4 regions of the Exiguobacterium sp. EA-TM-5 genome follow, and region 1 is predicted to be linked to each of the others. Evidence: riboswitches for the same ligand, from Rfam matches in the RefSeq annotation. Region 1 holds a riboswitch; each other region holds the start of a gene.
What was found. Region 1 has a riboswitch for S-adenosylmethionine ahead of ACV3PA_RS00080 (2,3-diketo-5-methylthiopentyl-1-phosphate enolase). Riboswitches for the same ligand answer to the same signal wherever they lie in the genome.
Positions count from the first base shown of each region.

Region 1 (4,006 bases):
CGGATCTCTTCTACGGACGTGCCGTCTTGAATGATCGGGTTCAGTTGATCGAGGACATTTCGCAGATTGACAGCTGTCGGTCGTGTCGCAAGTAACGTCGCAGATATCTCAAGCAAGGTTTGCTTGTACACCGAAAGCGGTGCTTCGAGCCGGTACGCTTCCTGAACAAGCACGAATCCACCGAATAAACTGATCGCAGGTGCTCCCCGAACGCGTAGTTGTTTAATTGCCTCGACTGCTTGTGCAATGTCCGTGATCACTTCATAGTGTTCTTCCTGTGGTAGACGCGTCTGATCGAGAATCGTCAAGACACGGTTTTCGTAACGAATACTTTGAACGAATGTACTCATCGGCTTAACTCCTCTGTTACGTCAAAGTTTCGTAAATCATCAAATGTTCGGCATTCCGTCCGGCGCTTGATTAAAGCGGCTCCTAAACGGAGGGCGTGACGTTTCCGCTCGAGACGTTCCGTCGTTGAAGTGATTGATTCTAAATCAGCGACTGGTGCGAGACCGATCGTCCGCCGAATCAATTCACATCCTGCAAAGCCAAGTGCATCCTGCAGAATCGTGCTCAGTACATCATCAACGAGTCCCGATGTCTGGAACGGTTCGACCGCTTCTCGTTCCCATAAAGCACGGAATGTTGAAGCAAATGTCAGCCAGAACGTATCGATGTCTCGAATCCGGGCATCACGAAGTGCTGGGTAATCCGGATATGCCGCAAAGAACAGATGCGCGATGAATTGCCCGACATCGAATCCGAATGGACCATAAAAGGCGAATTCCGGATCGATGACTTTCGTTTCCGTTGCCGAGGCGAAGATGCTTCCTGTATGTAGATCACCGTGCAACAAGGCGTCGCCTTTTGTGATGAAAAGGGCTTCGAGTTTCGCGACTTCTCGCTTTAGCGTGTCGTCTGCCCATAGATGTGCCACCTCTTCTTCAAGTCCAACCTCAATTTCATTCGTCTCCGCGTCATGGAACGGATCGGTGAAAATTAGTTTTTCCGTGATGTCACAGAGGTCTGGATTGTAGTACGCTCGGGCGACGCGTTTCTTTTCAACCGGACCAAGCGCAAAGTCCGATGTATGGAATAGAGTCCGGGCGAGATAGGAACCGATGTGTTCTGAAAGCAACGGATACTGTTCACCTGCGAGCAGCCCACTCCGAACGATCGTCAGATGTGAGAGATCTTCCATGACCGTGTACGCTTCTTCATGACTTGCATGAAAGACACGTGGTACGAATGGTACGGCATGTCGCGCGAATTCACGGAGTGCGGATTGCTCAATCCACGCTCGCTCGAGCGATAGCGGCCAGCTTTCCCCAACGACCTTTGCATACGGTAATGCTTGTTTTAAAATCAACCGATGTTCGCCTTCTCGAATCCGAAAGACAAGGTTAAGATTCCCGTCACCAATTTCTTCTGCTTCGACAGGACCGTTTCCGATTAGTCCGAGTGTCCGAACACGATCAATCGCGTCCTGTTCTGTAAATGCTTTGTATGTCATGTCAGTTTCCCCCTATGTGGTACACGAAAAAGCGCCTCTTTTCGTCATCGAAAAGAGGCGCAGGAAAGTCACTGCGTCCTCTTATCTCTCAGACGAAACGTCTGTTGGATGTAGCACCGTGCCTAGTGGTCGGTTGCTGCGGCGTCATCGGGCCAATTCCCTCTGCCAACTCGCGATAAGAGTCGTATGTAGTTGTCGTGTGTGATATTGATTTGAATCTTACGCAATCAACTTCCTTGCTGTCAAACTAAAATCAAGGAGAAACGGACATCGTTTTCATGCCATTTATAGAAAGAGTATTTTCAAAAAAATAAATTTTCTAAAAATAGTTTGACAAGTCGTGACTCTCATGTAAAAATTGCAATTAGATTTCACAATTTCATCCAATTCTTATCAAGAGCAGACGGAGGGACAAGCCCTACGATGTCGCAGCAACCGACCTTTTGGCACGGTGCTAATTCTTGCAGCTATTAAGCTGACAGATAAGAGTCCACGTTCGAATCATTCATGGTCTCTTGTCGCTGACAAGGGACCATTTTTTGTTGAAGGAGGAAAGACATGGCTTATATTACTGCTACTTATCAACTGACCGTTCGTGATCGACTCGAACAACGTGCTGAACAACTCGCACTTGGTTTGACGGTTGGTTCTTGGACGGAACTGAATCATCTTGAACAACAACAACTCGCCTCGTTCAAAGGGGAAGTCGTACATACGGAAGAACGCGACGGTAACGGATATATCACGATTCGTTACCCGGAACACAACGTGTCGCGTGACTTTTCCGCGATTTTGACGACCGTCTTCGGCAAACTCTCACTCGACGGTGAAATCAAATTAACGGAACTGTTGTTACCCGATACATTCACGCCAGATTTTCCAGGTGCGAAGTTCGGCATCGAAGGGGTCCGCTCCTTGATTGGTGTCGAAGATCGTCCCTTGTTGATGAGTATTTTCAAAGGAGTCATCGGACGCGATCTATCGTTCCTTCGCGACCAACTCGAAGGACAACTCGCTGGTGGGATTGATCTCGTCAAAGATGATGAGATCCTATACGACAATCCGTTAACACCAACGATTGACCGGGCACGAATCGGACGTGAGGTCATCGACGCTCACTTCCACCGGACCGGTAAACGGGCGTTGTATGCGATTACACTTAGTGGTCCCGTCTTTACGCTCAAAGATCAAGCCAAGCGATTAATTGATGCTGGAGCGACCGCTTTCTTGCTGAATACCTTCACGTACGGACTTGATGTCTTACGCGAACTGGCAAGTGACCCGGAGATTACTGTTCCGATTTTTAATCACCCATCATATAGTGGCGCGTTGATCGCTAGCCCGAACCACGGTGTTGCAGCTCCTGTCTTACTTGGCACACTCCCACGTGCTGCTGGAGCAGACTTGACGTTATTCCCGTCACCTTACGGAAATGTCGCTTTGCCGAAGGATGTCGCCCGCGGAATCGCGGTCGAAGCGACCCGCCTCGGTCGGACGAAAGCAATCTTCCCAGTACCTTCAGCCGGTATTCACCCAGGACTCGTCGCCCAACTCGTTCGCGACTTCGGGATCGATTCCGTCATCAATGCCGGTGGCGGTGTGCATGGTCATCCGCAAGGCGCAGCAGCTGGTGTCATTGCTTTCCGTCAAGCACTTGATGCGGCGCTAGCAAATGAATCGCTATCAACGGCAGCATCTCGTCATGAAGAACTACGGATTGCCCTCGACGCTTGGGGGATCAAGTCATGACTGTACGAATTCTTTGTGATTTCGACGGCACGGTAACAACGCAAGATAATATCATCGCACTCATGCAGGCCTTTGCACCGACTGATGCCTTCGAACCGCTGAAACGCGGTGTGCTTGACCGAACGTTATCGATTCAAAGTGGTGTCGGGCAGATGTTCGCACTCTTACCATCCGACGGTAAAACAGCCTATCTCGACTTTTTGTTAGAGCGTGCAATCATTCGGGACGGATTCTCAGAGTTGCTTCAATATAGTCGCCGCCAAGGGATTGATTTTTCAATCGTCAGTGGTGGAATGGACTTTTTCGTCGAACCGATCTTAGCACCCTTCCTCGAACAAGAGCAGATTTACTGTAATGTCGCCGATTTTAGCGGTCCATTCGTCCATATCGATTGGCCAAACGCCTGCGATGCCCATTGCACGAACGGTTGCGGCTGTTGTAAAACGTCGGTCGCTCGTACATTACGTAAAGACGGTGACGTCATCATCGTTATCGGTGACTCGGTGACGGATTTCGAGCTCGCGAAACAAGCGGATCGTGTCTACGCCCGTGATTATCTCATCACGTTGTGTGAAGCAAACGATATCGCCTACACCCCTTTTGAGACGTTTCACGATATCGTCGACGATTTAGCACGAGCGGAGGTGACGACATGATATTCATGCGACGTTATGAAGAACTACGTGCCGTCAAACAAGAACTCGCAGCACGCGACTGGTTCCCCGGTACGAGTGGCAACCTTGC
Region 1 is NZ_CM132670.1:19,204-23,209, forward strand. Features, by position in the region: gene mtnA (S-methyl-5-thioribose-1-phosphate isomerase) at 1-350, opposite strand, end outside; gene mtnK (S-methyl-5-thioribose kinase) at 347-1,513, opposite strand; SAM riboswitch class I at 1,592-1,695, opposite strand; SAM riboswitch class I at 1,901-2,002, shown strand; gene ACV3PA_RS00080 (2,3-diketo-5-methylthiopentyl-1-phosphate enolase) at 2,072-3,262, shown strand; gene ACV3PA_RS00085 (2-hydroxy-3-keto-5-methylthiopentenyl-1-phosphate phosphatase) at 3,259-3,918, shown strand; gene ACV3PA_RS00090 (methylthioribulose 1-phosphate dehydratase) at 3,915-4,006, shown strand, end outside.

Region 2 (4,006 bases), 1.2 Mb from region 1:
GAAATGAGCTTTCGAGCGTTCAGAATAGATTTCTTCATACGTATCCAACCAAGATGTGATGGCGATATCATGAATACGTCCTGCATCAGCTGGAATTGCTTCGCGTATTTCCATAATCGGAACCCCCCTTTTTATTCGTACGGATTGACTCATGTACTTTTACCCTCTTCTAGAAAAAACATTCGTCTCCTGCAAAGTTCCGTGGAAACAAAAAAGTCCGGAAACCCTTTAAGGATTTCCGGACGTATTGCTTATGCGAAGCGTTTTGCTTGTTCTTCAAGAACTGCCGCTTTATCTGTTTGCTCCCATGGAAGCTCAACATCTGTACGACCGAAGTGACCGTATGCAGCTGTTTGACGATAGATCGGACGACGGAGATCAAGCATGTTGATGATTCCAGCCGGACGAAGATCGAAGTTTTCAGCAATCAATTCGACGAGTTGTGCTTCAGGAAGTTTTCCTGTGCCGAATGTATCAACCGCGATTGATACTGGGTGTGCGACACCGATTGCGTATGCGAGTTGAACTTCTGCTTTGTCTGCAAGACCTGCAGCAACGAGGTTCTTCGCGACGTAACGTGCTGCGTATGCAGCTGAACGGTCGACTTTTGTTGGATCTTTACCAGAGAATGCTCCACCGCCGTGGCGTGCGTATCCACCATACGTATCAACGATGATCTTACGACCCGTTAATCCAGCATCTCCTTGTGGTCCGCCGATGACGAAACGACCAGTTGGGTTGATGAAGAATTTCGTTGCTGCGTCGATGTATTCAGCCGGGATGACTGGTGTGATGACGTGTTCTTTCAAGTCAGCTTGGATTTGCTCAAGCGTGACTTCTTCCGCGTGTTGTGTCGAGATGACGATCGTATCGACACGAACCGGCTCGTTGTTCTCGTTGTATTCGACCGTGACTTGTGTTTTTCCGTCCGGACGAAGGTAGTCGAGTTGACCGTTTTTACGCACTTCTGCCAAACGGCGTGCGAGACGGTGCGAAAGTGAGATTGGAAGTGGCATGAGTTCGGGTGTTTCTTTCGTTGCATAACCGAACATGAGACCTTGGTCTCCTGCACCGATTGCATCGATTTCTGCATCAGACATGCTACCTTCACGTGCTTCAAGCGCTTGGTCGACACCAAGAGCGATGTCTGCTGATTGCTCATCGATTGATGTCAATACAGCACACGTATCTGCGTCGAAACCATATTTCGCGCGTGTGTAGCCGATTTCACGAATCGTTTCACGAACGACTTTTGGAATGTCGACGTAAGTTGATGTCGTGATCTCACCTGCAACGAGAACGAGACCTGTTGTAACAGAAGTTTCTGCTGCAACACGTGCGTTTGGATCCGCTGCGAGGATTGCATCGAGAATTGAATCCGAAATTTGGTCACAGATTTTATCTGGATGACCTTCAGTGACTGACTCCGACGTGAATAGTCGGCGATTAAGGTTTGTCATGTATGACCCTCCCAAAAAAGAATTTGACGGTGTACTCATTTCCCCTAGTTGAGTGGGACGGTAAAATGAAAAAAACCTTTCCAAGTCCAAAAAATGGTCAGGGAAAGGTTGTGCGTTCTTCCTTTACCCTCTTATCGTTCGAAGTGTTTACTTCGCTTCAGGAGAGCACCTTTTCCCTCATTAATATATGAATTAATGTAGGACGGTTGCCGGGTTTCTTCGGGCCTTGTTCCCTCCACCTGCTCAGAATAAGAGTATCCGTTACGAATTACATGATATAAAGTTGTACCTACTCTGTCAAGCAAGGTTTCAAATTCTAGTCGAAACTTTTTGTAAGAGATGTTAAACTGTTAATGCTGAAAGCGTTTCCAGATAAATAGAAATCAGCATCAGAAAATGATTGCTCTCTCTTTAGTATGTCATATATAATGAATGTGTCATACTAAATGCAGTGAGCCAAAACCAACGTAGGGGAAAGGTGGGGTCAGGATGCCGATGACGGTCCTGAATATCGAAGAACTACTCAAGAAAGAGCATGTGTTCAAACAACTATCTGTTGCTGAACTTGTCGAACATGCGATTCGAAACGAAGAAGGTGTCCTTGCTGAGAACGGCGCATTATCTGTAGAAACGGGGAAATTTACAGGTCGTTCACCAAAAGATAAGTTCATCGTCCGTGATTCTTCCTGCGAGTCTCACATTGATTGGGGTCATGTTAACCAACCAATGGATGGAGATAAATTTGAACAATTGTTACAAAAGGTTCTTCGTTACATGAACGAAGCCGATCAGCTCTACTACACAGAAGCTGCTGCTGGTGCAGATACGCACTTCACCCTTCCGGTTCGTGTGCTCACACAATACGCTTGGCATAACCTCTTTGCCAAACAACTCTTTTTACGCGAATATCCTGAAGTGGCTGCCTTCGAACCGTTTACGGTCGTCTACGCACCACATTTCAAGGCAGATCCTGCCGTTGATGGAACGAACTCTGAGACGTTCATCGCGATGTCGTTCGAACACCGGATCGTCTTGATCGGTGGAACGGAGTATGCCGGCGAAATCAAAAAATCAATCTTTTCCGTCATGAACTACCTCTTACCACAAGAGAACGTTCTTTCGATGCACTGTTCGGCAAACGTTGGACACGAAGGAGACGTCGCTTTGTTCTTCGGTCTATCCGGTACTGGTAAGACCACCCTTTCCGCTGATGATAGCCGCCAATTGATTGGTGACGATGAGCATGGTTGGTCACACGATGGCGTCTTCAACATCGAAGGTGGGTGTTATGCGAAGACGGTTAACCTGTCGCGTGAAAAAGAACCACAAATCTTTGACGCGATCCGCTTCGGAACAGTCCTTGAAAACGTCGTGCTCGATGAAGCCCGTCATCCTGATTACGATGACACATCGTTGACGGAAAATACACGTGCCGCTTATCCGATCACGGCGATCGATAACATCGCTGTTCCATCACGCGCTGGTCATCCAAAGACAATCGTCTTCTTGACGGCTGATGCGTACGGTGTCTTGCCTCCGATCAGTAAATTGACGAAAGAACAAGCGATGTATCACTTCCTCTCAGGTTATACATCAAAACTCGCTGGGACAGAACGTGGTGTCACGGAGCCAGAAGCAACATTCTCGACGTGCTTCGGTTCACCGTTCCTTCCACTCATGCCTGAAAAATATGCAACGATGCTTGGGGAATTGATTGATCGTCACGGTGTTACCGTCTATCTCGTCAACACTGGCTGGACAGGTGGTGCTTATGGAACAGGCAGTCGAATGAAACTATCGTATACACGCACGATGGTCAATGCTGCTGTCAATGGCACGCTTGCAACGATTCCGACTGAAGAACACCCAATCTTCGGACTTCATATGCCTCTTGAAGTTCCAGGTGTTCCAAGTGAATTACTCAACCCTGTACGCGTCTGGTCAAACTCCGACGAGTACAACACACAAGCACGTTCGCTTGCTGAAAAATTCCAACATAACTTCCTTCGTTTCGAAAGTGCGACGGATGCGATTAAGTCAGCTGGTCCACGTCTATAAAATCGAGATTTCTGAGTTATACCAAAAAGTTAGATCCTGAATCATTTTGTTAGTAAATCTGAGTCCGAAAATATCGGGCTCAGATTTTTTAGTCATTTCTTGATCCTCAGAAATTCTTCCTATCAGACGCTACGAGACGAACAAAAACGTGTAATCCTACTCAATCAAGAGAATGATCACACGTTGTATTATGTTTAGAAAAGAGCCTTCAGGTTCTTTTTTTAGTTATATGATTGAATCCGATTCTTCTTGAATATGTTTTTCTCTTTGCATGAGCCACTCCTGACTTTCCGTCAATAGCGCATAGGCTCGTGGAAGCGATACATGTAAACGCTGACTAAGCAGTTCGAATTGATCAAAATCACCACGATCCGCACTAATCGCGAGCACTAAACAATCTCGAAATGGATGGTCTTTCCCTTGTAAAACGATTTTCAGAGAATCTTCAATTGGCAATTGATCGATGATGTCGTCGATATCAACAGACA
Region 2 is NZ_CM132670.1:1,241,520-1,245,525, reverse strand. Features, by position in the region: gene ACV3PA_RS06430 (GNAT family N-acetyltransferase) at 1-114, opposite strand, end outside; gene metK (methionine adenosyltransferase) at 252-1,460, opposite strand; SAM riboswitch class I at 1,589-1,715, opposite strand; gene pckA (phosphoenolpyruvate carboxykinase (ATP)) at 1,950-3,518, shown strand; gene ACV3PA_RS06415 (EAL and HDOD domain-containing protein) at 3,744-4,006, opposite strand, start outside.
Region 2: linked by a shared signal. The riboswitch ahead of metK (methionine adenosyltransferase) and the one ahead of ACV3PA_RS00080 (2,3-diketo-5-methylthiopentyl-1-phosphate enolase) in region 1 are both predicted to bind S-adenosylmethionine.

Region 3 (4,006 bases), 780 kb from region 1:
TAGTGGAACGAACGTCGGGATTGAGCTGCCTTTATACTCTTTTTTAATGAAAGCCGCGACATCTTTTTGTTGGTAAAGCGACGCGATCTTTTTCAGTTCTTTTTTGTTCTTGTCTTCCGTCCGTGTTGCAATGATATTGATGTATGGTTTGGCTGTTTCGTTCTCATGGACAATCGAGTCCTTGATCGGATTGAGTCCTGCGTCAACAGCAATACCGTTATTAATGATCGACGCAGCGACGTCCGGTAAGACGCGCGGTGTTTGCCCCGCAACGATTGGGACGATTTTCAGTTTCTTCGGATTTTCGACGATCTTATCGACTGAACCATTGCCGTCAAAGTCGTCCGGCAACTTGATTAGACCTGCTTCTTGCAGTAATAAGAGGGCGCGTCCCATGTTTGTTGCTTCGTTCGGAACAGCGATTTTGCCACCGACTGGAATGTCTTTGACGTCCTTGTATTTATCTGAGTAAATGCCCATCGGTGCAATGACAGTCGTTGCGATCGGTGACAGCTTCAACTTATGTTCCTTCTTGAATGCGTTGAAGTAAGAAATCGTCTGGAAAGCATTGGCGTCGATCTCGCCCTCAGCCAGTGCCATGTTTGGCTGGACATAATCAGAGAACTTGACGAGCTCGATTTTGATGCCCTCCTTCTCTGCTTTTTTCGCGACGTAGTCCCAAACTTGAGTATCCGAACCGCTGACCCCGAGTTTGATCGTCTTTTCGTCTTCTCCCGATGCTGAGCACCCGGCAAATAAAATCGTCGTTAGTGTTGCTCCAATCGCTACTGCTTTTTTCATGGCTGAATCGCTCCCTTTGATTAATGTCTTCTAATTTTTCGTGCGACGATGTTACCTGTCGTCTGTAAGCCTTGAACTAAGATGACGAGAATCCCGACCGTGATGATCATGACTTTCGTGTCGAATCGTTGATAACCATACGTGATTGCTAAATCGCCCAGTCCACCGCCACCGATCGCGCCTGCCATCGCTGACGCCCCGATCAACCCAACCGTCGCGATCGTTAAGTTAAGAACGAGTGAACCGAGTGCTTCCGGTAAAAGGAAGCGGAAAATCGTTTGGAATGGCGTTGCGCCCATTGCTTCTGCTGCCTCAAGGACACCTTTATCGACTTCAAGCAAGGAACTTTCGATCAGCCGTGCCATGTACGGTGCGGCGTAAAAGACGAGTGGGACGATGGCGGCTTCGGTTCCGATCGACGTCTGAACGATCAACCGTGTCAATGGGATGATCGCGACGAGTAAGATGATGAACGGAATCGAGCGGAAGATATTGACGATGCTATTGAAGAACGTGAATAGCGGGACGTTCTCAAGTAATGCGCCTTTTCGTGTGACGACGAGCAAGATGCCAAGCGGTAAGCCGATTAAGGTCGAGAATAAGAGTGAGACGGATACCATCGTCATCGTTTGCAAAAATGCTGTCCAGATATCACTGTAATTAACTAGCATCAGCTAGCACCTCCTCGACCGTCACTTGTGCTTGATCAATGTACTGTAAGGCTCGTTTCACTTCAGTCGCTTCACCAATTAATTCAACGAGCAAAGTGCCGAACGGCGTCTCCTGCAACTCCGTGATGCTACCGTGCAAAATGTTGACATCAACATCAAAACGTTTCGCAACTTGTGACAAGAGCGGCTGCCCTGTGTGATGACCGAGGAAATGAATCTTATAGATTGGATTCGCATTCCGTGATTCGATCAACTGGCGAATCGATGCTGGAATCTCGTCATGCATGACGGACCGGACGAAGTTTTTCGCTGTCTCAGTCTGCGGGTTTGAAAAGACATCAAAGACTGTTCCTGACTCGATCAGCTTCCCGGCTTCGATGACGGCGACGCGGTCGCAAATCTCCCGAATGACGCCCATCTCATGGGTGATCAAAAGAATCGTGATCCCGTATTCGGCATTGATTCGTTTCAATAATTGCAGAATATGATGTGTCGTCTGAGGATCGAGCGCTGACGTCGCTTCGTCACATAAAAGGACGGATGGTTGCGTCGCTAGTGCACGAGCGATACCGACACGTTGCTTTTGTCCACCGGATAATTGATCCGGGTAATGATCTGCCTTATCCGCCAGATCGACGAATTCGAGTAACTCCGTCACCCGGCGGCGAATCTCATCTTTTTTGATGCCTGCGAGAACGAGTGGCTTCGCGACATTCGTAAAGACCGTGTTCGCATTCAATAGATTGAAGTGTTGAAAGATCATCCCAATCCGCTGTTTTGCTTGGCGTAGTTTCTTCGGTGATAGTTGTGTTAAATCTTCCCCATCGACCGTCACGGTTCCTGACGTCGGTCGTTCTAACAGGTTGACGCAGCGGAGCAATGAACTTTTCCCGGCACCGCTAAAGCCGATGACACCGAAGATTTCGCCTTTCTCGATCGTCAGGTCGACACCGTCGAGCGCTGCGATCGTCTGATCCTTCGTGACGTACGTTTTTTTGACTTGATGAAATGCAATCATTCCATTTTCCCCCTTCATTCAACAAAAAAAGGTCCCTTCTTGAGAAACAAGAAGAGACCTGGATCCGCACAGTGGCAGAATCCACTCCACTCATCTCTCAGACATTTGTCTGATGGAATTGGCACAGTGCTCATAATGAGTCTGTTGCCGAGGTTTCGCAGGGCCAGTCCCTCCACCTCTCTGGATAAGTATTGCGGTATGAAATTCGTATGTGTGTTGTTGCGTTGTTGCTTATGTCGTAAAACTAATTTTTACATTACGGGTCGAACCTTTAAAAGTCAACCAACTTTTCAAAAATAATCCATTTGGCGCATATCGATTGATTGACAAGTTATGGATTAGCTTAAAGAACGAATCATGATTCGTCAAGAACGATTTGACAAGTCATTTTCGAACGTGCTACCATCGTTTCAATGATTAATCCGACAATTCCAATATGATATTTATCAAGAGTGAACGAGAGACCTGGCTCTATGACTTCACGGCAACCTGCAATCTGTAAGGTGCTCCGACCAGCAAAGCGCGGCTTTGGATGATACGGTGAAAAACTCGTGGGCGTCCAAGCAGTGACGTCGACGAGTTTTTTTCATGAATGGAGGAAAAATAGTAATGATGAACTATCCTGTATTGACTGGTGCTGAAGCATTTTATCTTCAAGGTGGATCGATCGGAATCCTGCTCTGTCATGGTTTTAACGCAACTCCTCAAAGTGTCCGCGACGTCGGTGAAGCATTTGCTGCTGAAGGTTTTACCGTCTATGCGCCACGTTTGCGAGGACACGGAACGAACGTCCGCGAGTTCGAACAATCGACTGCACGATGTTGGAAACAAAGCCTGCAAGACGGTTATTCACGTTTACAAGAAACATGCGACCAAGTTTTCGTCATCGGTCAATCGATGGGGGCGACGCTCGCGTTATCGCTCGCTGCTGACGGGATTCCGTTTGCCGGCATCATTACGATCAACGCCGCACTTTCCGTTCCGTCGTATGAAGCACTCTCGTTTGATGACGGTCCTCAGTACTTACCGGAAGGGGCACCGGATATCAAGCGGTCCGCCTTTGAAATCATCTACGATCTCGTTCCAAGTCGTTGCGCGTTCGAACTCGTCCGCTTGATGGATGAGACGAAAGGACGCTTGGGATCGATTCTCCTTCCGACGTTGATTCTTTATTCCGCAACCGATCACGTCGTTCCACCGTCGAGTTCAGATTACTTGCACCGTCATATCGGAACGAATGATAAACGAAGCTACTGTCTACTCAATTCATACCACGTCGCGACACTCGATCATGACCAAGATGTAATCGTCCGTGAGACGATTCGCTTTATCGAACAATCGTGTCAGTTTTCGCAAGAAACAGGATAAATTAAAAAGCAGCTATTCGTTTCCGGATGGAATTGAACAGCTGCTAAATCAAAGGACGACCGCAAACGGTCCGTCTTTTTTTAATTTTCTTGGTGTTGCACAGATTGAAGTGGCTTCGGCTTTCCAGGTACCTCATGGCAATGGCGAC
Region 3 is NZ_CM132670.1:800,435-804,440, reverse strand. Features, by position in the region: gene ACV3PA_RS04325 (MetQ/NlpA family ABC transporter substrate-binding protein) at 1-801, opposite strand, end outside; gene ACV3PA_RS04320 (methionine ABC transporter permease) at 822-1,472, opposite strand; gene ACV3PA_RS04315 (methionine ABC transporter ATP-binding protein) at 1,462-2,490, opposite strand; SAM riboswitch class I at 2,578-2,681, opposite strand; SAM riboswitch class I at 2,931-3,032, shown strand; gene ACV3PA_RS04310 (alpha/beta hydrolase) at 3,100-3,858, shown strand; gene ACV3PA_RS04305 (thymidine kinase) at 3,939-4,006, opposite strand, start outside.
Region 3: linked by a shared signal. The riboswitch ahead of ACV3PA_RS04315 (methionine ABC transporter ATP-binding protein) and the one ahead of ACV3PA_RS00080 (2,3-diketo-5-methylthiopentyl-1-phosphate enolase) in region 1 are both predicted to bind S-adenosylmethionine.

Region 4 (4,006 bases), 520 kb from region 1:
GAGCCAACTGATTTTACTGAGCGGTGACATCGGATGAATCGGTGTACCGGTCCGATGATAAATCGACAGACCGTACTGTTCCTTAATTTTGTTCGACCATGCTTCACTCCGACTGTCCGCCCACGTGATACAGGCAGTCAATGGTTGGTGTTGTGCGTCCATTGCAATCAAACTGTGCATGGCACTGCTGAATGCGACGAACTTCGGTGGCATGCTCGGATGACGTTTTGTGATCAAGCGGATCGATTCGAGTACGGCATCAAAAATTTCTTCCGGATCTTGTTCTGCCGTCGAACGATTCGGCGTATGGAGTGGATAACCGACATTCGTTTGTCCGATGACCTCTCCTTTTGTCGTAAATAAGACCGCCTTCGTGCTCGTCGTTCCGATATCGACGCCTAACATGTATTCAGTCATGTGAATCGACTCCTTTCGACATCATTTGTTGCGTTTTCCAGAGATCTTCGACTTCCTGGACATCATCAAAGTTCTGATGCAAGGAAGCGACCATCCGTTCACGATCTCCTGTCTCGATCGCTTCGATGTACAGGGCGTGGTTCGCGAGGATGCGTTCGAAGTCTTCGATGTCTTCCTCGAATCGTACCCGCATCGATAGGAGGATGAAACTTTCCATGACCGGTTTAAGGTTTTGCCAAATCATACTGACATACCCGTGGTCAATCGAGCGAATGATTGTTTCGTGAAACAGCACATCTTGGAATGAAAATTCATCGGCATCCTTATATTTAATAGCGACCTTCATCATTTCGAGAATTTTGCTGAGTTCACGAACGAGCTCCGATCGTTCGATCTTGACGAGTCGCTCAAAGACGAACGTCTCGATGAGCAGCCGGACATCATAGATTTCCTGGATATCGCGCTCGGATAAACCGACGACGACCGCCCCCATCCGTTCCAATCGAATCAACTGTTCGGATGCAAGGATCTTTAACGCATCACGGATGGGTGAGCGACTAACGGAAAAGTCAGAGGCTAACTTGTTTTCAGATAAAATGGTACCGCTTTCAATACTTCCTGAAATGATGCGCATCCGTAGCTCGTATGCAACACGATCGCCAGCGGAAGCTTTTGATAACCATTTCAAGGGATATAACAGTTCTGACATGGAATCACCTGATTTCTAAAGTTAGTATACTTGTATACAAGTTAGTATAAACGTTTTTTTCTGAAATGCAAACGCTTAACTTAAATTTTAGTGATTCAAGCAGGAATCAGGAAAATCGTTTTCGATATGTTAGGGTGAAGAAGTAAGTGACGTGTAGAACAAATAAGGAGGAGATCGTACATATGCATATTTTAGTCGTAGGTGCAGGGGCAGTCGGAGGATATTTCGGAGGTCGTCTTGCTGAAAAAGGTGAACAGGTGACATTCCTCGTTCGTCCGAAACGTTATGAACAGCTACAAAAAACAGGACTGCAAATCACTAGTCCTCACGGTGATATCACGATCACGCCTCAGTTAGTGACGCGCGACATGCAACCGGATCATACATTCGACGTCGTCTTGCTTTCGACGAAGGCTTATCACTTAGATGACGTATTGAAGGATCTTGCGCCATTCGTTTCGGAGGATACATATATCATTCCGTTATTAAACGGGATGCAACATATTCGCCGGTTAACAGAAGTCTTCGGAGAAGATCGAGTGCTCGGTGGTCTTTGCTTCATTGAATCGACGCTTGATACAGAAGGGCGTATTGTACAGACAAGTCCGTCACACCGGCTGTTATTTGGTTCACGGATCGGTAAACCAACAGCTCGTCTGGAGGAAATTGCAACACGTTTTGCGAAAGCAAAGGCGCCGATGGCGTACTCAACGCACATCATGGATGACATGTGGCAAAAATATCTGTTCATTTCGACATTCGCTGGCGTGACGACACTATTTCGCTCTGCCATCGGTCCGATTCGGCAAGAACCTGTCGGGCGTCAGATGATCATAGACGTCATGAAGGAATCGAAACAGGCAATGGAAGAACAGGGTGCGGTCTTCAATGATGATGTAGAAGCTGTACTGATGAAACAAATGAATGCAATGGAAGATAAGATGAAATCGTCGATGTTGCGGGATATGGAAAAAGGTCAACGAGTAGAAGTTGATCACTTTTTTACTACTTTACTAAAAACAATGTCTCAACGTCATCTTCAACTCATCGAGTCAAATTTAGGAATCTATCAAAAAAATCAAGAAATGCATGTTGACTGAATTATCTGCATTCTGATATGGTTAGGAACAATTACATACTTATCCAGAGAGGTGGAGGGACTGGCCCTATGAAACCTCAGCAACAGGTCGAAAGATACTGTGCTAATTCCTGCGGGTGCTGCACCCGATCGATAAGATTTCCGAATTGTCGACCGACGCATCCGTGAGGATGCGTTTTTTGTTTGAAATAGGTGGAATGAGGAGGAAATGGATTCATGAAAACGAGCGGGGCTTTTCGACGAAAGATGGAATCACGTCATCTGATCATGCTGTCGTTAGGTGGTGTTATTGGAACAGGATTATTTTTAAGTACGGGTTATACATTGGAACAAGCAGGGCGCGTCGGAACGATTCTGTCTTACTTAATTGGGGCCGTCGTCGTTTATCTCGTCATGTTAAGTCTCGGTGAACTGGCTGTACATATGCCGGAAACTGGTTCATTCCATAAATACGCGACAAAGTATATCGGACCCGGCACAGGTTATACAGTGGCTTGGCTCTACTGGCTGACGTGGACGGTCGCCCTCGGTTCAGAATTCACGGCAGCAGGCATTTTGATGCAGCGTTGGTTCCCATCCGTTCCTGTCTGGGTGTTCAGTGCATTATTCGCTACGATGATCCTTGGTATTAACGTTTTGAAGGTCCGTGTCTTTGCTGAAGTCGAATTTTGGTTCTCCGCTATTAAGGTCGTAACGATCATTGCTTTCATTTTACTTGGTGCAGGAGCCATCGTCGGCTTCATTCCACTGCAAGATGGTAGTCCAGCCCCATTCTTTTCTTCGTTAACCGAAGGTGGATTGTTCCCGAATGGCGCTTTCGTCATCTTCATGACGATGCTCGCAGTGAACTTTGCTTACTCGGGCACAGAATTAATTGGTGTAGCAGCGGGTGAAGCAGTCGATCCGAAACGGACGATTCCGCTTGCAATCCGGACGACGATTCTACGATTGGTTCTCTTTTTCGTTGGTACGATCATCGTATTAGCCGTCTTGTTGCCAACGGAAGGAAAGGGCGTACTCGAAAGTCCATTTGTAGCCGTATTTGAACGGATCGGTATTCCCTACGCAGCAGACGTGATGAACTTTGTCATTTTGACGGCGATCTTATCGGCAGCGAACTCGGGACTTTACGCGGCCTCACGGATGCTTTGGTCGCTTGCGAACGAACGGATGATTCCGCGCTTCTTCGCCCAGGTGACGCCAAGCGGAGTTCCACTTCGAGCTGTATTGTTCAGCATGCTCGGTGGAGGACTTGCCTTGCTGTCTAGCATCTATGCAGCAGGAAGTGTCTATATCGCGCTCGTCTCGATTTCCGGACTTGCTGTCGTCGTCGTCTGGATGAGTATCAGCGTTGCGCAATATCGCTTCCGGAAACAATTCCTCCGCGAAGGGCATACGGTCGACGAATTGGTCTATCGTACACCACTGTTTCCATTCGTACCGATTGCAGCCTTCGTTGTCTGTTTGATTTCCCTAATTGGGATCGGATTTGATCCGACACAACGTATTGCTTTGTACTGCGGTATTCCATTCATCGTGATCTGTTATGTCGTTTATGCGTTCACGAATTCTTCTCAGAAACGGAGTGTTGAAGATGTCCCGAATCAAAAATCCAGTTGACCAACGATTACAGAAAGTTCCCTTCCTGATTTTAGATGGAGCGCTTGCGACCGAACTCGAACAAAAGGGATTTGACCTGAACGATCCGCTCTGGTCAGCGCGTCTCTTGATCGAAGCACCAGAACAGATTGAGCGTGTCCATAACGATTACTTCGAAGTAG
Region 4 is NZ_CM132670.1:540,074-544,079, forward strand. Features, by position in the region: gene gntK (gluconokinase) at 1-417, opposite strand, end outside; gene ACV3PA_RS02900 (GntR family transcriptional regulator) at 410-1,126, opposite strand; gene ACV3PA_RS02905 (ketopantoate reductase family protein) at 1,309-2,226, shown strand; SAM riboswitch class I at 2,263-2,364, shown strand; gene ACV3PA_RS02910 (amino acid permease) at 2,442-3,845, shown strand; gene mmuM (homocysteine S-methyltransferase) at 3,820-4,006, shown strand, end outside.
Region 4: linked by a shared signal. The riboswitch ahead of ACV3PA_RS02910 (amino acid permease) and the one ahead of ACV3PA_RS00080 (2,3-diketo-5-methylthiopentyl-1-phosphate enolase) in region 1 are both predicted to bind S-adenosylmethionine.